Regions from separate parts of the Desulfobaculum sp. SPO524 genome, predicted to be linked through region 1. Evidence: predicted binding sites of a transcription regulator. Region 1 holds the regulator's gene; each other region holds the start of a gene.

Region 1 (4,472 bases):
TGTCCTTTCAGCCAATGATCTGTGCAAGATCTACGGGCAGCGCAAGGTTGTGCAGGATATCGCCGTCAACGTGGCGCAGGGCGAGGTTGTTGGTCTGCTTGGCCCCAACGGCGCGGGCAAGACCACCACGTTCTACATGCTGGCGGGCATCATCAAGCCCAACGGCGGCGCGGTGCACCTTGATGACGAGGCCATCACCATGCTGCCCCTGCACGAGCGCGCCCGCCTCGGCATGAGCTACCTGCCGCAGGAAAGCTCCATCTTCAAAAAGCTGTCCGTGCGGCAGAATCTGGAGATTATTCTGGAGCAGAGCGGACTGGACAGCGCAGAGCAGAAGCGGCGCGCGGACCAGTTGCTGGACGAGCTGGGCATTACGCGCCTTGCGGACCAGAAGGCCATGCACCTCTCTGGCGGCGAGCGCAGGCGGCTCGAGATTGCCCGCGCGCTTATCCTAAATCCGAAATTCATGCTGCTGGACGAGCCTTTTGCGGGGATTGACCCCATCGCCGTGGATGACATACAAGGAATTGTGCGCGGGCTGAAAGAGAAGGGCATTGGCGTGCTTATCTCCGACCATAACGTCCGCGAAACCCTGCGCATTTGCGACAGGGCCTACCTTGTCTACGAAGGCCGCATCATCCTGAGCGGTACTCCGGAAGAAATTTGTGCCGATCCGAAGGCTCGCCGGGTCTACCTTGGCGAGGGGTTCTGTCTGTAACCTTCCGGAAATTCTATATAAATCCCTATATTCAAGAACCTTGCCAGTCTTGGTTGCAAGCTTGTTGTGAATGTGGCATGGTGCTTGTGCGGTCGGTAACGAAGTCCGCACAAGCACCATTTTTTTTAGATGCCGTAGGCACTGTCGCACTTCCGCCCCCTTTGACGGGGCAGCCTGATACGGAATCTGCAACGCCAACATTTCGCAAGAAGACATAAGCCAACATGGCACTTGAACTACGACAACAACTCAAGCTCTCTCAGCAACTGGTCATGACACCGCAGTTGCAGCAGGCCATCAAGCTGCTGCAGCTCTCCCGCGTGGAGTTGGTGGACATGGTCCAGCAGGAACTCCTCGAGAATCCCCTTCTGGAGGAGGCCGCCGTCGAGCCGTCGCAGGAGAAGGCCGAGGCCGAGCAGGACGCCCGGTCGGCAGAAGCCGTAGACAACGGCGAAGCCATGGCCGATGGCGTTGGCGATCAGGACGCGATGCAGGGCGCGGATTGGGAAAACTACCTCGGGGAGTTCTCTTCCACGGGGCGGCAGTCCTCGGCGCGTGAAGCGGAAATCCCGGAGGAGGGCTTGTCCTTTGAGGCCCGTCTCTCGTCCAAGCCATCGCTGGAAGGGCATCTGGAATGGCAGATTCGCCTCTCGGACATGACGCCGGAGCAGGTGGACATCGCAGAGGTTATCCTCGGCAACCTTGGCTCGCAGGGGTACCTGCAAAGCACCGTTGAGGAAATCGCCGAGGAAGCCAAATGCTCCGTGGACGCCGTGGAGGAAACGCTGCACCGCGTTCAGCGCATGGACCCCGTGGGCGTTGCCGCCCGCGACCCGCGCGAGTGTCTGCTCGTACAGCTTGAGGTCAACGGATACGACGACCCCATCCTGCACTCCCTCGTCAGCGACCACCTGGAGGACCTTGAAAAGCGCCGCTACAAGCCGCTGGCGCGCAAGTTCCGCCTCACCCTCGAAGGCCTCAAGGAATACCTCGACTTTCTGCAAACCCTTGACCCCATGCCCGGTGCTGCCTTTGGCAGTGGCGAGGCGCAGTACGTCAGCCCGGATGTGCACGTCTACAAGTACGAGGACGACTTCGTCATCGTGCTCAATGACGACGGTTTGCCGCAGTTGACGGTTAATGATTTCTATCTCGATTCCGTGAAGGATGGGCGCGGCGCGCCGGAGAAGGAATACCTGAACGAGCGCCTGCGTTCCGCCCAGTGGCTGATGAAAAGCCTGTACCAGCGCCAGCGGACCCTCTATAAGGTTATGGAGAGTCTTGTGCGCTTCCAGCGCGGGTTCTTCGAGCATGGCGTGACCCGTCTGAAGCCCCTCATCCTCAAGGATGTGGCAGACGACATCGAAATGCACGAATCCACCATCAGCCGCATCACCACCAGCAAGTATGTGTCCACGCCCCATGGCGTGTTCGAGCTGAAATTTTTCTTCAACAGCGCCCTCGGTATGGACGACGGATCACAGGTCGGTTCCGAGAGCGTGAAGGCGCACATCAAGGAACTCATCGGAAAGGAAGATACCAAAAAGCCTCTTTCGGACGAGAAAATCGCCGATATCCTCAAAGGGCGGCTTCAGGTCAACATCGCACGGCGAACTGTTGCCAAATATCGCAGCTCCCTCGGCATACCGTCCTCCTCCAAACGCAAGCAGGTCTTTTAGGAGGGGCGGAGTGGCGACAACACCCTTTATTTTCAGGCTGAATGCAAGTACACTTTCCAATATGGTGAGTATTCGATCCAACCCCAGCAGTTAAGGAGGATCGTCGATGAACATCAGCTTGACCTTTAAGAATTTCGAGCCTTCGGACCATCTCAAGCAGTATGCCCGCAAGCGCTTTGAAAAGCTGATCAAGTACGCCGATACCGGCAATGCCGAATTGCAGATCAACATGAGTGTGGAGAAGTTTCGCCACATCGCGGAGGTCTCGCTTGCCGGGGACAATATGAATATGTCCGCCGTTGAGGAGTCGGAAGACATGTACTCCTCCATCGACCTTGTGCTGGACAAGATGTCCGCACAGGTCCGCAAGACGCGTGAAAAGGACAAGGACCGCCGCCGCGCGCGCGACACCGTGCGCCAGGAAGACGTCGCCGCCCTTGCCGGATTCGACGCCGAGGACATGGACGCCGCATCCGGCCCTGTCATCGTGCAGGCCGACACCTACACGCCCAAGCCCATGATGGCCGACGAGGCCGCCATGCAGCTGGACACCTTCAAGTATGATTTCCTCGTGTTCCGCAACGCTGAAACCGAACGGGTCAACGTCATCTACCGCCGCAAGACCGGCGAGTATGGCCTCATTGATCCCGGGATGTACGAATGAAGCTCGGAGATTTTGTCGATAGCGATTTGATATTCCCTGAACTTTCGGCCAGAACCAAGTCTTCGGTTCTGGCCGAACTTGTGGCCGGGGCTGCGCAGCATGTGCAGGGCATTGACCCTGAACATGCCAAGGAAGTCCTGCTGGAGCGGGAATCCCTGGGTACCACAGGAATCGGCGACGGCATCGCCATCCCCCACGGCAAGCTGGAAGGGCTGGACGACATCGTCGTTGTTGCCGCCAGAAGCCGCGAGGGCGTTGACTTTGATGCGCTGGACTTTAAGCCCTGTCATATCTTCTTTCTTGTGCTTGCGCCGGAAAAGGTGGCCGGGATGCATCTGCGCATCCTTGCCCACATTTCGCGCACTCTCAAGGATGAGAAGTTCCGCACGGCCTTCTTGGAGGCTGGCGATAAGGACGAACTGGTCCGCCTTATCAAGGGAGCCTAAGCATGGAATCTGTTGTGCCGGGAGCGGCCGCCGAGCCGGATTTTCCCGTCATTATCCTCTCCGGACTCTCCGGAGCGGGCAAATCCACTGCCCTGAAGGTTTTTGAAGACCTTGGCTTCGTCTCCGTGGACGGGCTGCCCCCGGATGTTATCCCCGAATTCGTGGACCTGTTTCGCCGTCAGAAAGAGGTGTACCATCGAGGGTTGACCCTTGGGCTGGACGTCCGCCATTCTGACTTTACCGCCAAATGGGAACAGACACGGGGCATCCTTGCCGAAAGCGGCGTGGAGCCGCGCGTGGTGTTTATTGAAGCCGGAGAAAATGTGCTGCGCCGCAGGTATGCGGCCACCCGCCGTCCGCATCCGCTGGAGCAGGGCGTCGGGCTGGACCGCGCCCTTGTGGAGGAGCGCCGCCTGCTCGCCCCGGTGCGTGACTTGGCCGAGCTTGTCATCGACACCTCGGACTATTCCATCCACGACCTGCGCCGCACGTTGCAGGAAAAGTGGAATTTCCTGCAGGACAAATGCTATGGCCTGCACGTGTACTTGGTGACCTTTGGCTTTAAGCACGGGGTGCCAACGGACGCGGACCTTGTCTTTGACCTGCGCTTTTTGCCGAATCCGTACTTTGAGAAGTCTCTGCGGAGCCTGACGGGACGTGACAAGGCGGTTTCCGATTTTGTCCTGCGCTCGCCAGAGGGCGGGGAATACCTTGAGAAACAGCTTGATTTCCTGCACTATGTCCTGCCGTGCTACGCGCGGGAAGGGCGGTACAGGCTGACGGTTGCCATTGGGTGCACCGGCGGCAGGCATAGGTCCGTCGCCGTGGCCGAAGCCGTCTTTGACTCTCTGCGTCAGGCAGAGTATTCCGTATTTCTTGAGCACAGGCATCTCGACCTCGAATGAGGCGGGTGAAGGACGAAATTCCATTCGCGCCGAAAGTGGCGCGCTAGCGGGTATCATGAG
Region 2 (4,472 bases), 760 kb from region 1:
GCATTCCATCCAGCGCGGCCAAAAGCGTCAGCACGCACATAATGAGGGCGAGCTTTTGGCACAGGTCGGCGACGCTCTTGCGGCGTTCGGCTTTATTCTTTGGGATGGCGCGGTTCATGCGGCTTCCGCCTCTGCCGCGTTGGTTCCCTTGGTTTGGAATTTGCGGATGAACAACCGGGCGGTAACGACGGTGACCAGCAGAGCAGGAAGATAGGCCTTCAGGAAGAAGACGGTAAGGTTCTCCGATTTGGCCGATCCGTAATACATGCAGAGGAACAGCTCGGTCAGCAGCATGATGTCCATGATGATGACCACAACCTTTTGCCGTGCGTTTAGCCTGTCTTTGACGTTGCGAACGTTGAGCATCTTGTTTTCTCCGGATGTCCCGCACGCCCCGGTGGTTCGGGGCGTGCGGTTCGGCGTTGTGGTTACTTTTTGTTGAGGTCCTGCTTGGAGACGTTCATGACCTTGATAGCCATCTTCTCGGTGCCCTCGACGTTAAAGGCGATGCGTAGGATATCGCCAGTTTCGGGCGAGATGCCAATCTTTGCATCCTTGACGTTGAAGATCGTTCGGATGCCGGTGGACTGGCCGTAGGGGTGGTTTTGGGAGAAGTTGATGTCGTATTCCTCCACCTCAATAGTGGTGGATGTGGTGTTGTAGGTAATGCATTTGCCTTGGACCACCTCTGCCGCAAAAGCGCTGCCAATGGCGAGGCATGAGACAATGAGGGCCGAGGTCAGAATGGTCAAAAGACGTTTCATATTATGACTCCTTTGTGTCTTTCGGTCAGGCGCCTGCCTGATCGCGGGCCTTCTTTTCCCGAATCTCTTGAGATGCACCAACCCACATAATCTTGATGATCATCAGGCAGATGATGCTGATGGTGGAGAGGATGAGTACCGCAGCTGCGGCGGTGAAATTGAGCTGCTTGAGGATGATGGAGATCATGCAGCACAGGACTGCCGCGCCAAAGGCGAGGCGGATGCCGTAGCCCTTGGAGTATTTGGTGGCAACAGTGCCAATCTGTGCGCCAATGGCGGCGCCCGTCAGCATTACGAACACGGCCACGATTTCGATGCGGCCCTTGAGCGTGTAGGTGAACGCACCGTATAGGCCGGAGATCATGACTTCGAAGAGGTCCGTACCCACGGCCACATGGGTGGGGCAGCCGATGAGGTATACAAGAGCGGGCATGCGCAGAAGGCCGCCGCCGATGCCGAGGAAGCCAGCCAGAACACCTGTGAGCAAGGAGACCAAGATGGGCAGCCATGCCGAACAGGTAAAGCCGGAGCGGGTGAAGTGAACCATCGGGGGGATGTTCAGCTTGTGCAGGGTCTTGTACCACGTTACGCCTTCGGCGCCGTGCTCTCCGGTCAGGCCCTTCTTCTTGTTTCTTACGGCCTTGGCGTAGTCGTAGAAGACCATCCATGCGATGAGAGCCAAGAAGCCCACATACACCCAGCGGACGATGGAGCCGACCAGGCCGAGCCGTTCGAGGTACATGATGATTTGCGCGCCAATTTCAATGCCGATCATTGTGCCCACAAGCATGACGATGCCAAGCTTGTAGTCCACGTTGCCGAACTTGGAGTGGCGCATGGTGGATATCATTGATTTGCCTGCAATGTGGGCAATGTCCGTGCCGATGGCGAAAGCCATGGGGAAGCCAAGGATATTTAGTCCAGGGGTGACCATCCATGCGCCACCCATGCCGAAGAATCCGCCGATAACACCGACCGAGAACCCAATGAGCACAAGGCCCGGCCAGAAGATGTCCACGCCAGCGATGGGCATGTACATGTAAAGCCAACTCATATCAGCCATGATGTCCCTCCACGTGTCCTAGTGTTCAACGATTTTGCGCGAGCTGAGGTCGATGCCTGTATGCTGCATCACACGGTCCATGATGAAGCCTAAAATGCACCCCATCGCCGCCGTGAGTACGACGGCCCATATGGCGAAAAGGAGAATGTTCGTGTTGTAGAGGTCCGCGAAGTACCGCAGGATGTCAGACGAAATGACCCGTGTGTCGGCCACGACAACGAGATCGTTGGCCGCTCCGCCGCCCGCTATCGCGGCCTTGGCGAGGAAGGAGTGGATGGCCACGGCTGTGGCGAAGATACCGAAAGTTCGCTTCTTCATGATGAATCTCCGACTTGCGTTTGAGGGTTTTCACTTGCCGTACCGTCTCCGGTTCTGGGCGGGGCCGGCTCCCGTCCAGGCCGGTTTGATCCTTTTCGCAGAGCGCCGCGTCCGGCGTCTCTTTTGTCGCATTGCCTTGGCGGCTTAGCCAAACGGCCACCTGGTTTCATAAAGCGGCTTTGCGATGTATTGGGCAGAGCAATGCGTATGCCAAAGTGAAAAAGGTATTGACCTTGGCGTGTTGCAAGCGATATTCACCAATTGATCTCGTCCTATATTGCGAGATAATGGCGCGTTGTGTTCGGCATGAGCAGGGGAGCAGGAGGGGGTATGGGGCTGTTCAACGGTAAATTTCCATCATTGGTACTGCGTGGCGGCGCGGAAGACGGCCGCGGATGGAGCATCGGAACGCGGCTTCTTGTGTGGCTTGTCCCGGCTGTGATCTGTATTCTTGGCATCTCCGGTTTTTTTTCCTACAGAGTGTCTTGCTCATTTATTGACCTTATCCTTGAGCGCAACGTCCGCGTGCAGACGCTTGCCATCTCCCATCAGATCGAACAGCTTTTTTCAACATGTCGGGAAGATATCCTTTTTATCGCGCAAGGCCGCATCGACGATGCTGTTTTGCACGATTATATTGCGCGAAATAGACGTGCAGGCGGGGTGTCCTATCGTGAGGCGGGGTTCATCTCCGGCGGCGGGGGGGGGCATTTCGTCATTGTGTCGCGCGATGGCGACATGTCTGTTGCCAAGGGGGATGATTTTGGCTCTATTCGTCCCAACCCGCTTTTGACCTTTGATGAGGCGGAGGGGCTTCGTCAGGGCGAGGTCCGCATTTCACCAATTCTTGAGATTGAGTACCCGTTTGAAGGGCCGGAGGGCGCGCAGCAACGCGTGTCGACGCACATCCTGCGCTTCTTTACTCCGTGCATTGGGCCTGATGGGAGCGAAGGGCTACTGTTCGTTGGGCTCGACGTGCACGATGTCCGAAACATTTTGTCGCTGTACAACTCCGATAAATCGCCCTTGTGGGGCTATCCGCGAAGCAGCGAGGTCCGGTTCACGTATCTCTTTGATAACGACGGCTGGATGCTGTGCCAGTCAGTGGATTTGGAAAAGCAGGATGCACCATTGTCCACCTATCTTGCTCGGGCAGGCATGGACGGCACCCTTGGGCGCCCCGGTCTGTCCTGCGCTTTTCGTCCGTCATCGGGCAAGACGTCCTTTTGGGGGATGGTGAACAAGAATCGCGAAGGGCACGGCGGCATCATCCGCGAAGAAAACGACGGGCGGCACGCTTCAAGCGTAGATGATTACTACCTTGCGTGGGCTCCTGTATCCTACGCGTCTGTTGCGGGGGGGGAGCGGCGTGTTGTGGCGGGAGTCGCCTTCGAGGACCGCAGTGTGCTGACCGTAGCTGCGGGCTATAAGCATCTTGATGTGATGTTCATTATTACTATTGTGTCCGCGCTGCTTCTTGCGGCTGTTATTATTGGTGTGAGCCATTGCCTGACCCGTCCAATTCTGCAGTTGGCAAGAACCGTCGATCATATGCATGGCGAGGGTGAGGTTGGCGAAATAACCATGACGACGTCCGGGTATGAGGCCGAACGTTTGCGTGATGCGCTGAACAGAATGTTTGCGATTATGCGCAGCCAGATTGAGGAGATACGGCGCAAGGACGAGGCCATCCGTGATGTCAGCCTACGCGAGAAGGTGTCGCTAGAAGATGAACTGGCCGGAGCTTGCCCCGACGACGATGTTATCCCTGAAATAATCGGCATTGGCCCGGAAATTGAGAAGGTCAAGTCAGATATCGTTCGCGCTGCGCAGGTGGATGTGGACGTTCTTGTGGTTGGCGAGACGGGGACGGGCAAGCAGTTGGCCGCTGAGGCCGTGCACCGGCTCAGTCCGCGCCGGTCAAAGCCCTTCATATCCATAAATTGCGGCGCATTGGACGAGAACCTGCTGCTGGATACGCTGTTTGGGCACGTGCGCGGAGCGTTTACCGAGGCCCGCAGCGACAGGAAAGGCGCGTTTCAGGAGGCGCACGGTGGAACGCTGTTTCTCGATGAAGTCCAGTCTGCGTCGCCCAAGGTGCAGCAGGCGCTTCTTCGCGCTATTGCCATGCGGAAGATCAAACCCCTTGGCAGCGACCGTGAGGTAGACGTGAATGTGCGGCTCATTGCAGCGACCAACGCCGACCTTACGGAAGAAATCCGCGAGGGTCGCTTTCGAGAGGATCTGTACTACCGGTTGAAGGTTATCATGCTGTCCACGCCGCCGCTGAGGCGTCACCGTGAGAGCATTCCCGCTCTTGCACACCA
Region 3 (4,472 bases), 220 kb from region 1:
TCTGCATCGGAACAGAGATAATACCCTCGGCCGGGCAGTGTGCCCGTTTCGTCCCGCAAGAGGGCAGGCGTGTCCCCGTCCGAGCGGACATAGCGCGTAAGCTCGTGCTTCGGGAGCCGCCGGCCGCAAATAACGCACCGGCGTACGGGGACATGTCTGTTCCGTGTTTCCATCGTGTTCGATACGGCATCCGTCATCGGACGGACATCCGTTACTCCTCTTCGGGAGTTTCCTCAGTGACTTCGTCACCTTCTGCGGCTGCGACTTCGGCGAACTCTTCCGCCGATACCTCATCTTCTTCGTCGCCCTCGGCTTCATCAGCCTGGAACGAACGCAGCAGGTTGATGGCGGAGCGGACATCACCGATCTGGGATTCGGACAGCGACTCAATGGAGAGCAGGTCTTCATCCTCTGCGGAATCCAGCTTGTCCACGGAATCAAAGCCAGCGGCAAGGAACTCTTCCACGGGGACCTCGGCCACGCTGGCAATCTGCTCCAGATGCTGGAGCTCTGCGTGGAGGTCGCCGTAGCGGGACTCAGTAAAGATATCGATCTTCCAACCCAAGAGGCGTGCGGCCAGCTTGACGTTCTGCCCTTTGCGGCCAATGGCCAGCGTGAGCTGATCGTCGGGCACGACGACTTCGAGCATGTTCTCTTCCTCATCCACCGTAATGCGGGAGATAACGGCGGGGGAGAGGGCGTTGACAGCGTAGGTTGCCACATCCGGGCTCCACACGACAATGTCGATGCGTTCGCCGCGCAGTTCCTGAACGATGTTCTGGATGCGCGAGCCGCGGATGCCGACACATGCGCCCACGGGATCGACGTCCCTGTCGCTGGACTGGACGGCAACCTTGGCGCGGCTGCCCGGATCGCGGGCGACACCGAGAATGCGCACGGTGCCGTCTGCCACTTCGGGCACTTCCCTCTTGAAGAGGGCGGACATGTACTCCGGGCAGGAGCGGGACACGATGACCTGCGGGCCACGGCCCTCGCGGCGTACCTCGGTGAGGTAACACTGCACGCGGTCGCCACGCTTGTAGCGCTCTCTGGGAATCTGCTGGTCCTTGGGCAGAAGGGCTTCCGTTCTGCCAAGGTTAATGATCCAGCCGGCCTTGTCGCGGCGCTGGATGATGCCGCTGATGATTTCGCCGACGCGGTCCTTGTATTCCTCGTAGATGATTTCCTGCTCTGCGTCGCGCATGCGCTGGATGATCACCTGCTTGGCGGACTGGGCGGCGATGCGTCCGAGGTCTTCGACGTTCAGGCGGAAGCCCAGCTCGTCGTCAACCTGCGCACCGGGATCATGTTCCTGTGCGTCTTCAATAGTGATTTCGGTTGCCGGGTCGTTGACCTCAGCGACAACCGCTTTGAACTGATATACTTCGATGTCGCCGGTTTCCTCATTGAGGCTGACTTCGATGTCGATGTCATCGCCGTACTTGCGCACGACGGAGGAGCGAACGGCTTCTTCAAGGGTATCGACGAGCAGGTCGCGGTCGATGCCCTTGTCTTTGCTGATCTGTTCTATGGCTTTTTTCAGTTCCATACTCATGGAAAAACCTCCAAGCTCGGCTTGCCGATTGAAGTCCTAGCCTTTTCTCCCCTTGGCGCCGGGTTCCGGAAACGCATAGCGGAGGTTAGCCTTCTTAATCTCGTCCCAGTTGCACGAGAGTGCATCTGTCCCATCATTAATGGTAATGGTCTGCCCATCGACGGAGACGAGCTTTCCGGTATATCCCTTTTGGCCTTCCAGAGGCTCCAGCAGGGTAACGGACACATCCTGGCCCACGTAGGCAGCCATCTGGTCCGCAGAGAAAAACTTGCGATTCAGTCCCGGCGAGGAGACTTCCAAGGTGTACTTGCCTGGAATGAGGTCTTCCACGTCAAGGGCCACGCTGAGGTCGCGGGAGAGGCGTGCGCATTCGGCGATGGTGACGCCGTCGTCAGTTTCAACGTACACGCGCAGGACGGAGCGGTTGTCGTTACCCGCAAGGTCGATGCCCCACAACCACAGGCCCTGTGCTTCAGCCATGGGCCTGATCAGGTCATCAAGTTCCTGAATCAGATGTGTGTTCATAGTGTGATCTGCCTGAAAAAAAAAGTGGACCGCGAGGTCCACTCGTCTCATTTTGGAATAGATCCGAGGGGTTAGAAGTTCTGGAGCGGGTGACGAGGTTCGAACTCGCGACTCCAAGCTTGGGAAGCTTGTACTCTACCAGCTGAGTTACACCCGCGCCTCGGAACGAGACGAAATACCAAATTGGGGCACCTTGTCAAGCGTCCAGGGTAAAATCCGGTAATTTTTGATTTTGCCTCGCGCAGAAAAAATGCCGGATTCACGGACGGCTTTGCGTGGGCGCAGCCGCCAACACGCAATCAATTACCATAATATAGAACAGGGTTAAACCCTTTTGAAAGAGAAATCCCGCATGAGAATGGTTCTCATGCGGCGGGCTTGGGGGCGCGCGAGCGTGGGCGCAGAAAAATGCTGTGGCATACCGAATTCCTTTTGGCGCGGTACTTGCTTCTCTAGGCGCAGGAAACTCGCGCCAAGGAGGCGGAAAAATGCAAGACGGTATGTATAGCGCGCTTTTCGGGGCTTTGACCCAAGAGCATCGCATGAACACCATCGCCAATAATTTGGCGAACGTGAACACCACCGGCTACAAACGCGACCGGATGGCCTTTCGTGACGTGTTCGTTCGCTTCGCTCATGACGTGATTCGGGAACCGGTTTTGAACGTCCGTTCCAAGCCGCTTTTCCCGGAACCGGACTACCTGTCAAAAGTCCGCATAGCGGAGTCGCGCATTGATTTTAGTCAGGGGAGCATGAAGAAGTCGGACAACCCGCTGGACCTTGCCATTTCGGGCGAGGGCTTCTTCAAGGTACGCAACGACAACGGCGACTACTACACCAGAAACGGCCACTTCACCGTGGGACCGGACGGCCTCATCGTCAACGCGGACGGGCATCAGCTCCTCGGCGAAGGCGGCCCCATTGCCGTGCCGCCCAGCACGCGCCTGAGCGTGACGGCCGATGGTCAGATTTTCGCCGATGGCGAGGCGCTGGACGCCATCCAGTTGTCCACGGTCAGCGACCTGACCGCCCTGCGCAAGGTGGGGCAGAACCTTTTCGAAATCCACCCCGACCGTCAGGCCGTTGAAGAACCGGCTCTGGAGGCGCAGGTGGCACAGGGCTACCTCGAGGCCCCCAACGTCGAGGTCGTGACCGAAATGGTCAAGATGATCGAAACCCAACGCTCCTTTGAGGCCTATCAAAAGGTTATCACTACGTCGAAGGAGACGGACTCCAACGCAATTAATAAGGTCGGCAAGGTCTGATCAGGAGGCTACTCACCATGATGCGATCCTTATGGACGGCCGCGACGGGCATGGTCGCCCAGCAGCTCAACATTGACGTCATCTCGAACAACCTCGCCAACGTGAATACCATTGGCTTTAAAAAGAGCCGGGCGGAGTTCGAGGACCTGATGTACCAGAACCTCAAAATGGCGGGTTCCCCGACCGACGGCGGCGGCTTCACCCCCACCGGTCTGCAGGTTGGTATGGGTGTCAAACCCACGACGGTACACAAGTTTTTCACTCAGGGTGACTTTCAGAACACCAACAATCCGTTGGACATGGTCATCGAGGGCGACGGCTTCTTTCAGGTGGATATGAACGGCGAGCAGGCCTACACCCGCGCCGGTGCGTTCAAGCTGGACAACGAGGGCACGGTGGTGACGGCCAACGGCTACACCCTGCAGCCCGAGTTCACTGTGCCGGTGGATACCGCCAACATCGTCATCACGGACAAAGGCCATATGGCGGCCTTGGACAAGAACGGCGAAGAACTGGCGGCAACGGATATCCCGCTCTACACCTTCGTCAACCCCGCAGGCCTCAACAGCATCGGCAAGAACCTGTATCTGCCGACCGAGGCCTCCGGCGACGCCACCGAAGGCACCCCGGGCGAGGACAACGTTGGTACCGTCGCTCAGGGCTTTATTGAAATGTCCAACGTCGAAATCGTTGACGAAATGGTGCAGATGATCGTTGGCCAGCGCGCCTACGAGGTGAACTCCAAGGCTGTGACCACCTCGGACCAGATGCTCCAGATTGCCAACCAGCTGAAGCGATAGCATGACCGAGCCAAGGAGGATGCGATGAATATGACACGCGACACCGCAGCAGGACGCAGGCTGTCGGACTTTGCCCCGGCGCTGGCGACCCTTGTTGGGGCGCTGGTTGTGCTGTGCTGGCTGTTCGTTGCCGTGGCGCAGGCCGGGGAGACGCGGCCAACGTGGCGCATCGCCGTCCGGGACGCCGCAGTGGTGCAGGGCGATGTCGTGCGTCTTGGCGAAATTGCGTCCCCCGTGGGCAACCTGAAGCCCGATGAGTGGAAGGTGCTGGCGGCCACGGAGTTGTGGAAGGCCCCGCGTGAGCGCGGCGACCAGACCAGCATCCCC

What was found. The regulator sigma-54, encoded in region 1, starts transcription at its own class of promoters, with help from an activator protein. The targets are predictions, from matches to a motif close to CTGGCACGGNNNNTGCTT.
Region 2: ACI3L3_RS06085 (DVU0150 family protein) is a predicted target of sigma-54. The motif match lies at 2,342-2,359, and genes of this name have one in related genera.
Region 3: flgF (flagellar basal-body rod protein FlgF) is a predicted target of sigma-54. The motif match lies at 2,513-2,530, and genes of this name have one in related genera.

What each region holds. Positions count from the first base shown of each region.
Region 1 is NZ_JBJDSB010000002.1:871,769-876,240, forward strand. It holds gene lptB (LPS export ABC transporter ATP-binding protein) at 1-718, shown strand, start outside; gene rpoN (RNA polymerase factor sigma-54) at 943-2,397, shown strand; gene hpf (ribosome hibernation-promoting factor, HPF/YfiA family) at 2,504-3,061, shown strand; gene ACI3L3_RS09515 (PTS sugar transporter subunit IIA) at 3,058-3,507, shown strand; gene rapZ (RNase adapter RapZ) at 3,510-4,412, shown strand; gene ACI3L3_RS09525 (PTS sugar transporter subunit IIA) at 4,468-4,472, shown strand, end outside.
Region 2 is NZ_JBJDSB010000002.1:114,581-119,052, forward strand. It holds gene ACI3L3_RS06065 (hypothetical protein) at 1-118, opposite strand, end outside; gene ACI3L3_RS06070 (hypothetical protein) at 115-366, opposite strand; gene ACI3L3_RS06075 (hypothetical protein) at 429-764, opposite strand; gene ACI3L3_RS06080 (sulfite exporter TauE/SafE family protein) at 790-1,818, opposite strand; gene ACI3L3_RS06085 (DVU0150 family protein) at 1,846-2,145, opposite strand; gene ACI3L3_RS06090 (sigma 54-interacting transcriptional regulator) at 2,476-4,472, shown strand, end outside.
Region 3 is NZ_JBJDSB010000002.1:648,081-652,552, forward strand. It holds gene ACI3L3_RS08535 (YlxR family protein) at 1-197, opposite strand, end outside; gene nusA (transcription termination factor NusA) at 212-1,555, opposite strand; gene rimP (ribosome maturation factor RimP) at 1,592-2,080, opposite strand; tRNA gene ACI3L3_RS08550 (tRNA-Gly) at 2,162-2,237, opposite strand; gene flgF (flagellar basal-body rod protein FlgF) at 2,569-3,345, shown strand; gene flgG (flagellar basal-body rod protein FlgG) at 3,363-4,145, shown strand; gene flgA (flagellar basal body P-ring formation chaperone FlgA) at 4,170-4,472, shown strand, end outside.